DNA from 3 places in the Blautia caccae genome. Region 3 is predicted to be linked to each of the others. Evidence: predicted binding sites of a transcription regulator. Region 3 holds the regulator's gene; each other region holds the start of a gene.

What was found. Region 3 encodes Rex, which represses fermentation and respiration genes when NADH is low (regulators of the CRP and FNR family bind a similar motif). Its sites were predicted from a motif close to ATTGTTAANTANTTAACAAT; they were not measured.
Region 1: a site for Rex is predicted at 1,991-2,010, ahead of serC (3-phosphoserine/phosphohydroxythreonine transaminase). Genes of this name have one in related genera too.
Region 2: a site for Rex is predicted at 1,827-1,846, ahead of WMO65_RS24405 (DUF8180 domain-containing protein). Genes of this name have one in related genera too.

The regions. Positions count from the first base shown of each region.
Region 1 is NZ_JBBMFP010000005.1:175,338-178,595, reverse strand. Features, by position in the region: gene WMO65_RS07495 (phosphoglycerate dehydrogenase) at 1-802, opposite strand, end outside; gene serC (3-phosphoserine/phosphohydroxythreonine transaminase) at 805-1,887, opposite strand; gene ilvB (biosynthetic-type acetolactate synthase large subunit) at 2,041-3,258, opposite strand, start outside.
Region 2 is NZ_JBBMFP010000035.1:3,545-6,802, forward strand. Features, by position in the region: gene WMO65_RS24390 (ATP-binding protein) at 1-203, opposite strand, end outside; gene WMO65_RS24395 (methylenetetrahydrofolate reductase) at 241-1,158, opposite strand; gene WMO65_RS24400 (CooT family nickel-binding protein) at 1,254-1,436, opposite strand; gene WMO65_RS24405 (DUF8180 domain-containing protein) at 1,440-1,781, opposite strand; gene WMO65_RS24410 (SbcC/MukB-like Walker B domain-containing protein) at 1,907-3,258, opposite strand, start outside.
Region 3 is NZ_JBBMFP010000002.1:164,633-167,890, reverse strand. Features, by position in the region: gene alr (alanine racemase) at 1-59, opposite strand, end outside; gene WMO65_RS02610 (NAD(P)H-hydrate dehydratase) at 56-1,558, opposite strand; gene WMO65_RS02605 (redox-sensing transcriptional repressor Rex) at 1,658-2,302, opposite strand; gene WMO65_RS02600 (ABC-F family ATP-binding cassette domain-containing protein) at 2,475-3,258, shown strand, end outside.

The DNA of each region.
Region 1 (3,258 bases), on a different contig from region 3:
TTACCAGGGTATTCGGGGTACTTGTCACAAGAGGGTTGGCAAAGTCTGTCACGTATTTTTTCACTTTTCCCTCTTTCAGGGCCTCCGCCAGAGCTTCCTCATCCACCAGAAGATCTCTTGCGAAGTTCAGGATAACCACGCCCTCTTTCATCTGGGCGATCTCATCCGCGCCGATCATCTTTCTTGTGGATTCCATCAGCGGCACGTGAATGGTGATATAATCGCATTCCTTGTAGATCACATTCAGGTCATTGATGTGGTGAATGCTTCTGGAAAGGTTCCACGCAGCATCCACGGAGATGAAGGGGTCATATCCATAGACTTCCATTCCCAGATGTACCGCGGCATTTGCCACTTTTACACCGATGGCGCCAAGACCGATGATACCCAGCTTTCTGCCGCTGATCTCACAGCCGGCAAACTGTTTTTTCTTCTTTTCAGCCAGCTTTCCGATATCCTCTGTGGCTTCCTGGTGCTCCAGCCACTCGATACCGCCCACTATATCCCTGGATGCCAGCAGCATTCCGGCAATGACCATCTCCTTTACACCATTGGCATTTGCTCCCGGTGTGTTGAAGACTACCACGCCGTCCTTTGCGCACTCTTCCAGCGGAATATTGTTGACGCCGGCACCTGCTCTGGCAATGGCAACCACATTCTTCGGAAGCTCCATCTCATGCATGTTTGCACTTCTCACCAGCACGGCATCCGCATCAGACATATTGTCCGTGCTCTCGTATTTTGCCGGGAAATGCTCCAGTCCTACGCTGGAAATGGGATTTAAACAGTGATATCTGTACATGATCAAGCATTCTCCTTTTCAAATTTTTTCATAAAGGCAACCAGAGCCTCCACGCCCTCTATGGGCATGGCATTGTAAATGCTGGCACGCATGCCGCCTACGCTTCTGTGGCCTTTCAGATTCACAAAGCCTGCCGCCTGGGCCTCTTTGATAAATTTCGCATCCAAATCCTTATCTCCTGTGACAAAGGGAACATTCATAAGGGAACGGGAAGCCGGTTCCACGGTACCTTTGAACATTACGCTCTCATCCAGGAAATCATACAGGATCTTTGCTTTTTTCTCATTGTGCTCTTTCATGGCTTTCAGGCCGCCCTGTTTTTTCAGCCACTGAAATACCTTGCCGCACATGTAAATGCCGTAGCAGTTCGGTGTATTGTATAAGGACTCCGCGTCCGCATGTGTCTTATAGGTCAGCATGGTCGGTGTTCCCGGAAGCACATCCTCTGTGATCAGATCCTCACGGATGATGGCGATCACCACACCTGCAGGGCCGATATTCTTCTGCGCGCCGCCGTAAATAATACCGTATTTCTCCACGTCCATCGGTTCGGAGAGGAAACAGGAGGAAACGTCCGCCACCAGGGTCTTGCCCTTTGTGTCCGGCAGTGTTTTAAATTTTGTTCCGTATATCGTATTGTTCTCGCAGATGTACACATAATCCGCATCCGGGCTGATGGGAAGGTCGGAACAGTCCGGAATGTAGGAGAAAGTTTTATCCTCAGAGGACGCGATCTTGTTGGCTGTCCCGTACTTCTGTGCCTCCTGCCATGCTTTTTTCGCCCACTGGCCTGTTACGATGTAGTCAGCCACTTTGTTTTTCATCAGGTTCATGGGGATCATGGCAAACTGCTGATGGGCACCGCCCTGCAGAAATAATACTTTATAGTTATCCGGAATATGCAGCAGCTCTCTCAAATCTGCCTCCGCAGTATGTATGATATCCTCGAATGCTTTGGAACGGTGGCTCATCTCCATAACAGACATGCCTGTTCCTTTATAATCCAGCATCTCTTCTGCCGCTTCCCGCAGCACTTCCTCCGGCAGAACAGCCGGTCCTGCTGAAAAGTTATAAACTCTGCTCACTTGTTGTTTCCTCCTCTGTTGATTTACTCTTCAAAACGGTTACGCCACATGCCCCCTCTGGGGACACGTGGCATAAATTGCTTGACAAGAAGTATTCTACCTCTTTGTTATATTATTGTCAATAAAAACATTTGTCTTTCTACAAAAGACATATTATTTCTGTTTTGCTTTCAGGTCTTCCTCGTCGAACGCATCCTCAATGTTGGCCCCTGCCGGTACCATTGGGAATACCTTATCATCACTGTCGATCATGCAGTCCAGAACCACCGTTGTATTTAACCGGATGGCTTTTGCAAGGGCTTCCTGCAGCTCCTCTTTTGTGGTCACGCGGATACCCACTGCTCCCATGGCCTCTGCCAGTTTGACAAAATCAACTTTGTCTTTTAATACTGTATTAGAATATCTGCCCTCATAGAACAGCGTCTGCCACTGACGCACCATTCCCAGCACCTGGTTATTGATGACCACCTGGATAAGGGGAACATCATTTCTGGTGGCTGTTGCGATCTCATTCATGTTCATACGGAAACAGCCGTCTCCTGCCACATTGATGACCACCTTGTCCGGATTGCCCATCTTGGCGCCGATGGCTGCCCCAAGGCCGTAGCCCATGGTTCCCAGGCCGCCGGAGGACAGGAAGGTGCGGGGTGTTTTATATTTGTAATACTGAGCAGCCCACATCTGGTGCTGTCCCACCTCTGTTACAATTATGGCATCGCCTTTTGTCTGGCGGTAGATCTCCTCGATAATGGCAGGACCGCTTAAGCCCTCCTGGTTGTAGCGCAGAGGATATTTTTCTTTCAGCTCCTCTATGTATCCCAGCCACTCTTTATGTTCTTTCTGCTCCAGCATATCATTCAGGCGTTTCAGAACTTCTCTGGCGTCACCCACAACGCTGCAGTCAACCAGCACATTTTTATTGATCTCCGCTGCATCCACATCTATCTGGATCACCTTCGCATTTCTGGCAAAGTTTCTGGTATTGCCGGTCACACGGTCACTGAATCTGGCACCCACGGTGATCAGCAGGTCACATTTTGTCACACCCAGATTGGAGGCTTTGGTTCCGTGCATCCCCAGCATACCGGTATACAGCTCATCCTCGCCGGAAAATGCGCCTTTTCCCATAAGGGAATCGGTCACAGGAGCCTGGATCTTGTGTGCAAGTGTGCGCAGCTCCTCCCAGGCGTTGGACGCGATGGCTCCGCCGCCCACAAAGATAAAGGGACGTTTTGCCTCCCGGATCATATCTGCTGCTTTAGCCAGATCCGCTTCTTCAATCTCAGCCACATAGGGTTTCACCGGCTTTGGCACTGTAGTTTCAAATTCTGTCTTGGCTGCAGTCACATCCTTGGTGATATCCACAAGGAC
Region 2 (3,258 bases), on a different contig from region 3:
TCCGCACGGGCCACTTCCTCACGGATATCGCCCAGAGTTGCCTCAAGCTCCATGCCCAGGACTTCATTTAAGTTTGAATTCGCATCTGCATCTACTGCAAGAATCGGTCCCCTGCCTTTTTCAGCCAGATACTGGATGATCAGGCCTGTCAGGGTCGTCTTGCCTACGCCGCCTTTGCCGGCAATTGCAATTACATGTGCCATGAAAAGGGCACCTCCTAAAATATGATTTTAATACATTTTAAACAAGTGTGCGAAGACCGCATCTGTCAATGATTTCAGATACGTCTTTCCATTTGTTCAGAGCATACAGATGGATACCGTTAACGCCCAGTGCGCGGTACTCATCGATCTGTCTGATTGTGTACTCGATACCTGCCTCTTTGAATGCTGCTTTCTTTTCATCAACAGCAGCGTCGAACGGATCTTTGTCGAACGGATTCGGGAAGATCCAGTTTTTGGAGATGATCTCGCAAAGTTTACGCGGCATTACACAGCCATTACGTGACAGTGCCATATTGATTGTAGCAGCCTGATCCAGAATCGGCATAATTCCAACGTCAACCGGCATTGTAACGCCTGCAGTACGGATGGCATCCAGCCAGCGTTTGAACTGCTCCATATCCCAGCAAAGCTGAGTCATGATGTAGTCAGCACCGTTATCCTGTTTCTGTTTCAGGACAGCGATATCAGATTCAAGACTGCGGCATGCGATATGTCCTTCCGGTGAACCTGCTACAGCGATTTCGATCTTATCGCCGAATTCTTTGCGGACATAAGCTACCAGATCTGTTGCGTAAGCGAAATCTCCGCCGGTTCCTGTCCATCCGAATGGAAGGTCGCCGCGAAGTGCCAGCATATGATCTACGCCATTGTCCAGGTAATTCTGAAGCTGTTCTTTGATTCCTTCTGCGGTGTTACCGATACATGTAAAATGTGTTACCGGGATGGTTCCGGCGTCTTTGATCATTTTACATACATCCATGTTCTTGCCCACATTGGTTCCGCCCGCACCGTATGTACAGGAAATGTACTCCGGCTGGTACTTACAAAGATGCTCGATCGTTCCCGGCAGATTTTCCATACCTTTGTCTGTCTTTGGTGGGAACAGCTCAAATGAAAGGAGCATTTTGTTCTTCATTGCTTCAGATAATTTCATAGTTACTACCTCCGCTTTGTTTATTTATTTTTAAGGCCGAAGCCCTAAAATCGTGTGTTGGCACAGCAGAAAGTCCTCCATACTTTTTCTGCTGCTTACTGGCAGTCCAGCTTAACAAGGCTGTTTGCAAGGTCCACCATTAATATTTTACCGATAATGGTTCGCTCCTCGCCCATGATGTCACGTATGATAAGCTTTTCACCATCTACGTCGATTCTGCTCACATTTCTGCAGATGACCGTGTTGTCATCGCTTCTCTGTACAGTTGCAAGACACATAGCCTACGCCTCCTTCAAATGTTCTTTTACCAGTGTCAGTGCCAGGCCCAGACGCATATTTCCTTTCTGGAAATCAGCAACGCCTTCCTTGATGGTCTTGGCTGCATCTTCCATGCCAAGCTTTGACAGATTATCTGCCATCTGATCAAGCTCCTGTGCGTGATGCTCGTTGTGGGAAAGCATATAGTTCAAAAGTGCTACCACTTCCTCTGTACAATTTCCGCCACATTCGCCCTCTGAACAGCTGCTGCAGCCGTGGCTGTGTTCATGGCTGTGAACATGGTCATGCTCATGGTCATGTCCGTGAGGAACCATGTTGCCATTTTCGTCGTTGATTAAATGCATTTTTCCATCCTTTCCCTACTGCTTTTCCCGCTTTTGGGCGCAGTAAATGACAATAATTTATCAATAAATTCATTATACATGCTTTCGGCTTTTTTATCAAGTTATTCTTATGTTTTTTTAGAGGTTCAAGCGGTGAAAAACACGGAACTTCCGCCCCTGTTTTTTTCCACCTCTATCCTGCATTCTATACGCTCTTTTAACTCCGGCACATGGGAGATGATTCCCACCAGGCAGTCCTCCCTGGAAAGAGCCGATAAAGTCTCCACCGCAGTCTCCAAAGACTGCTCATCCAGACTGCCGAAACCCTCGTCAACAAACACGGTCTCCACCCGGATGCCTCCCGCAAACTGCCCGATGACCCCGGAGACACCGAGGGCCAGGCTCAGCGCTGCCTGAAAGCTCTCTCCGCCGGACAGGGAACGGATGCTTCTCACCTTGCCGGTATGGTAATCATAGACATCCAGATCCAGACCGGACCTGGACTGCAGATTTTCCTTTTCCTCCCGCACGAGCAGTTCGTATCTGCCTGAAGACATGTGTTCCAGCCGCCTGTTGGCCTCCTGGGTGATCATACGGAAATAAGCGGACTGCACATAGCGCTCCAGGGATATCTTCGGCTTTCCCTTCAGGCTGCCGCAGGCAGTGTCAGAAAGGCCCTGCAGAGCCAGCCTGGTCTTCTCTGTCCTGCTGCTCTCCTCAAACAATACCTGAAGCTGTCTGCGCACCTCTTTTGTCCTTTCAAGAGCACTGTACTCCTCCCGGAGTTTATTACGCACAATTTTCAGCTGCTGTTCCGCCCGCTGTATCTGTTCCCGTACCTCCTCCTCCGGGCACAGTTTCTTTCCGCGCAGGGAAGGCGCCAGACTCCTGATCCTGATCTGCAAGTCCCTCACATGATTTTCATATGCCTGTGTTTCTTTCTCCATACGGTCCAGCTCTTCTCTGTCCAGACATGCCTCCATGGCCTTTGCCCTGCTTGGAAACTTCTGCTGTTTTACTTCCAGAAGCAGCTTTCCTTCTGCCTCTTTTCTTTCCTTTGCCAGCCTGGCTCCTCGTTTTTCACAGATCTGTGTCTCTCTTTCCGCGGCTGCCCGGCGCTGCGCATTCTCCTCCAGTCTTTTCCTGACCGCCTCTTGGGACGGAAGACCCGGGCGGCTTTTCGCCTTCTTTCTCTCCAGGCGCGCGTTTGTCTCTTTTATCAGTGAGGAGGCTTTTTTTTGCATGGCAGCACCGCTTTTTTTACCTGCCAGTACCTCTTCCCTGCGCAGATGCTCCATTCTGGTCTGCCATTCCTTCTCATTCTCCGCAAGGGCTGTCAGGGTCCTCTGCAGTTCTGCAGATGTCTTCTCCTTTTGTGCCTCCATCTCTTTCAGCGCTGCCTCGCTCAGCTCCTGTTTTTCACAGGCAGCCTTTGCCGGATGTACCCTGGAGCCGCATACGGGACAGGGTTTTCCTTCTTCCAGGTCCCTGGCCAGCA
Region 3 (3,258 bases):
AGATTATAGGAAACCGCATCCAAATCTATGGAAACGTAAATCCTGTTTGGTGTCTTCATAAAACTGCTCCTCTTTTCTTCAAGATCTCCGCTGCCTGTGTAATGATATCCCCGGCAATCATGCTGTACTCACCTTTTTGGGCGGCGGCCATATCCCCTGCCATACCGTGGAAATAAACGCCGAGAGCTGCCGCCTCCCTGGCTGAAAGTCCCTGGGACAAAAATCCCATGAGGATGCCAAAGAGCACGTCCCCGCTTCCCGCTGTTGCCATACCGCTGTTGCCGGAGGTGTTGATAAATATCTCCTCGCCGCCGTCGGAAATGACGGTACGTGAATCTTTACACACGACTGTCAGGTGATATTTCCCGGCAAAACGTTTTGTCAGGTAAAGAGGCGCTTCCTTCCACTCCTCCACAGATACCCCGGAGATTCTGGAAAACTCACCCAGATGCGGTGTCACAAGGACCGGTGCCGGATATTGGGACAGCACTTCCATTCTGCCGGCCAGCAGATTCAGGCCGTCCGCGTCGATCAGCAGAGGTTTTCTGCCCTCCGCCAGTATGGTATACAAAATATCTTCCGCCTGCTGTCCTGTGCCGAGTCCCGGTCCTACCCCGATCACATCAGCCCATGCAAGCCCTTCCCGAATCTGTTCTTTTCGGATCTCTTCATCGTCATAAAAGCTGTACATGGCCTCCGGCAGCATTGTGGTCAGTGCCTGACGGTTCTCTTCCCTGGTATGTACCTTTATCATGCCTGCGCCGGCCCTAAGAGCCGCACAGGCGGAGAGATATGCCGCGCCGCTTATATCCCGGCTGCCGGCTGCCAGGAATATTTTCCCGAAAGTCCCTTTGTTCCCGTCCGGTTTTCTCGCCGGAATCCGGCACAGATCCTTCTCCTCACAGCTCTGTATGGACAGTTCAAAATCATTCTGAGGCAGCCTGTAGATTCCGATATCAGCCGTCCTTACCTTGCCCGCGCAGGATGCGCCCGGGTAGAATAAAAGACCTGCCTTCTCATAAGCAAAGGTGACTGTCACATCAGCCTTCACTGCGCAGCCCAGCACTTTCCCCGTATCAGCACTGATACCTGAGGGAATGTCCACTGCCATGACCTTTGCCCCTGACCGGTTCAGAGCTTCGATGGTGTCCCTGTATTTTCCGCCCACTTCCCTGGACAGGCCTACACCAAAGACAGCATCTACTATAGTAGTATATTCAGCAGGTACTGCATTCTTGACAAAGGATATATGATAATTTTCTGCAATTTTCACTTGCTTTCTCATTTCTTCTGTATAATGGTCCTTTTTTCCAAGTATACAGATATCTGCCGAGACACCTGTCATATGGAGTATACGGGCCACCGCTACGCCGTCCGCACCGTTATTTCCGGTACCGCAGAGCACCAGAACTCTTTTCAGAGGAAAATTTTCCTCCCGAAGTGCCTGACAGACACTCAGAGCTGCCCGCTCCATAAGTACCAGGGAGGGAACCCCGATCTCGTGGATCGTGTATTCATCCAATAGCTTCATCTGTCCGCCGGTTACGATTTGTTTCATATCATACACTCCTCTCTTATTCCGGTATGAATCAGGGACGTCTGTCAAACCTTCCTGCAGAGCAAAAGGCCGCCGCAAAAATTCCGCAGCAGCCTTTTCTTACTTTTTATGTTCGGTCACATAACAATTCAGGTTATAAGACAATCGCATGAGGCTCTCAGAAAGGTGTACATTTTCCACGATGACATCCTCCGGGACCTCCAGATCCAGATGTGCGAAATTCCAGATGGCTTTGATTCCGTTTTCCACCAGCAGGTTGGCTGTCTCCTCCGCGTTATTCTTAGGCAGAGTCAGCGCTGCTATCTGAACATCATTATCCTTCAGATACTGGGGAAGTTCATCCATCATAAGAATTTCGTTCCCACGGATAGAGATACCTTTCAGAACCGGATTCACATCAAATATACCCACCACTTTAAATCCGCGCTTTTCAAACTGTACATAATTGGCCAGTGCCTGTCCCAGATTGCCGGCTCCGATGATGATCATGTTGTGGGTCCTGTCGAGCCCCAGGATCTTGGCGATCTCTGTGTACAGGTACTGCACATTATAGCCGTATCCCTGCTGCCCGAATCCTCCGAAATTGTTCAGGTCCTGGCGGATCTGGGATGCGGTCACGCGCATCTTGCTGCTCAGCTCGTTTGAGGAAATACGTTCCACACCATCTTCCAAAAGTTCTCCTAAATATCTGTAATATCGGGGAAGTCTTCTGATGACTGCTTTCGATATGCATTTTTCGTCCACGACTTTACCCTCCTTATGTCTAAGTTTTCTGTTTCATATAGGAATATTATATATAATTGTTAAAATAAAGTCAAATACAATTCCAGTTATTGTTGTTTTTATCTGTTGTCAAATTCTGAATTTCCGATATAATAGGAAGGGTGAACCAAAAGATAAAGGAGATTCGTATAAAATGATACTGGCATGTCAAAACATTGAAAAATCGTTCGGAGGCATGAATCTGATCCATGATGCCTCCTTCCATATAGAAGAACGCGAAAAAGCCGCCCTGGTGGGCATCAACGGAGCAGGAAAATCCACACTGCTGCGCATCATCATGCAGGAGATTCCCGCGGACAGCGGAGAGGTAATCTTATCAAGGGGCAGGACCATCGGCTATCTGGCCCAGCATCAGGAGTTGGACAGCGCGCTTACCATCTATGACTCTCTGCTCCAGGTCAAACAGCATATTCTGGATATGGAGCTCCATATGCGCAGAACCGAAAAACAGATGAAGCACGCCCAAGGGGAGGAGCTGGACCGCCTGATGGAGACGTATTCCCGGCTGACCCATGAGTTTGAGATGGAGAACGGCTATGCGTATAAAAGTGAGCTTGTGGGCGTACTGAAGGGACTCGGCTTTCCGGAGAGTGACTTTGAAAAAGAAATCTCCACCCTGTCAGGAGGCCAGAAGACCCGTGTGGCCCTTGGCCGCCTGCTGCTGTCAAAACCGGATATCATCCTTCTGGATGAGCCTACCAACCATCTGGATATGGACTCTATCTCCTGGCTGGAGACGTACCTTTTGAATTATCCGGGAGCTGTCCTTATCGTATCCCACGACCGGTATTTTTTGGACAGGATCGTGACCAAGGTGATTGATATTGACAACGGAAAGGTAAGCTCCTTCAGCGGAAACTATTCCGCCTACAGTGAGAAAAAGGCCCAGCTTCGCAGAGATGCCTACCAGGCCTACC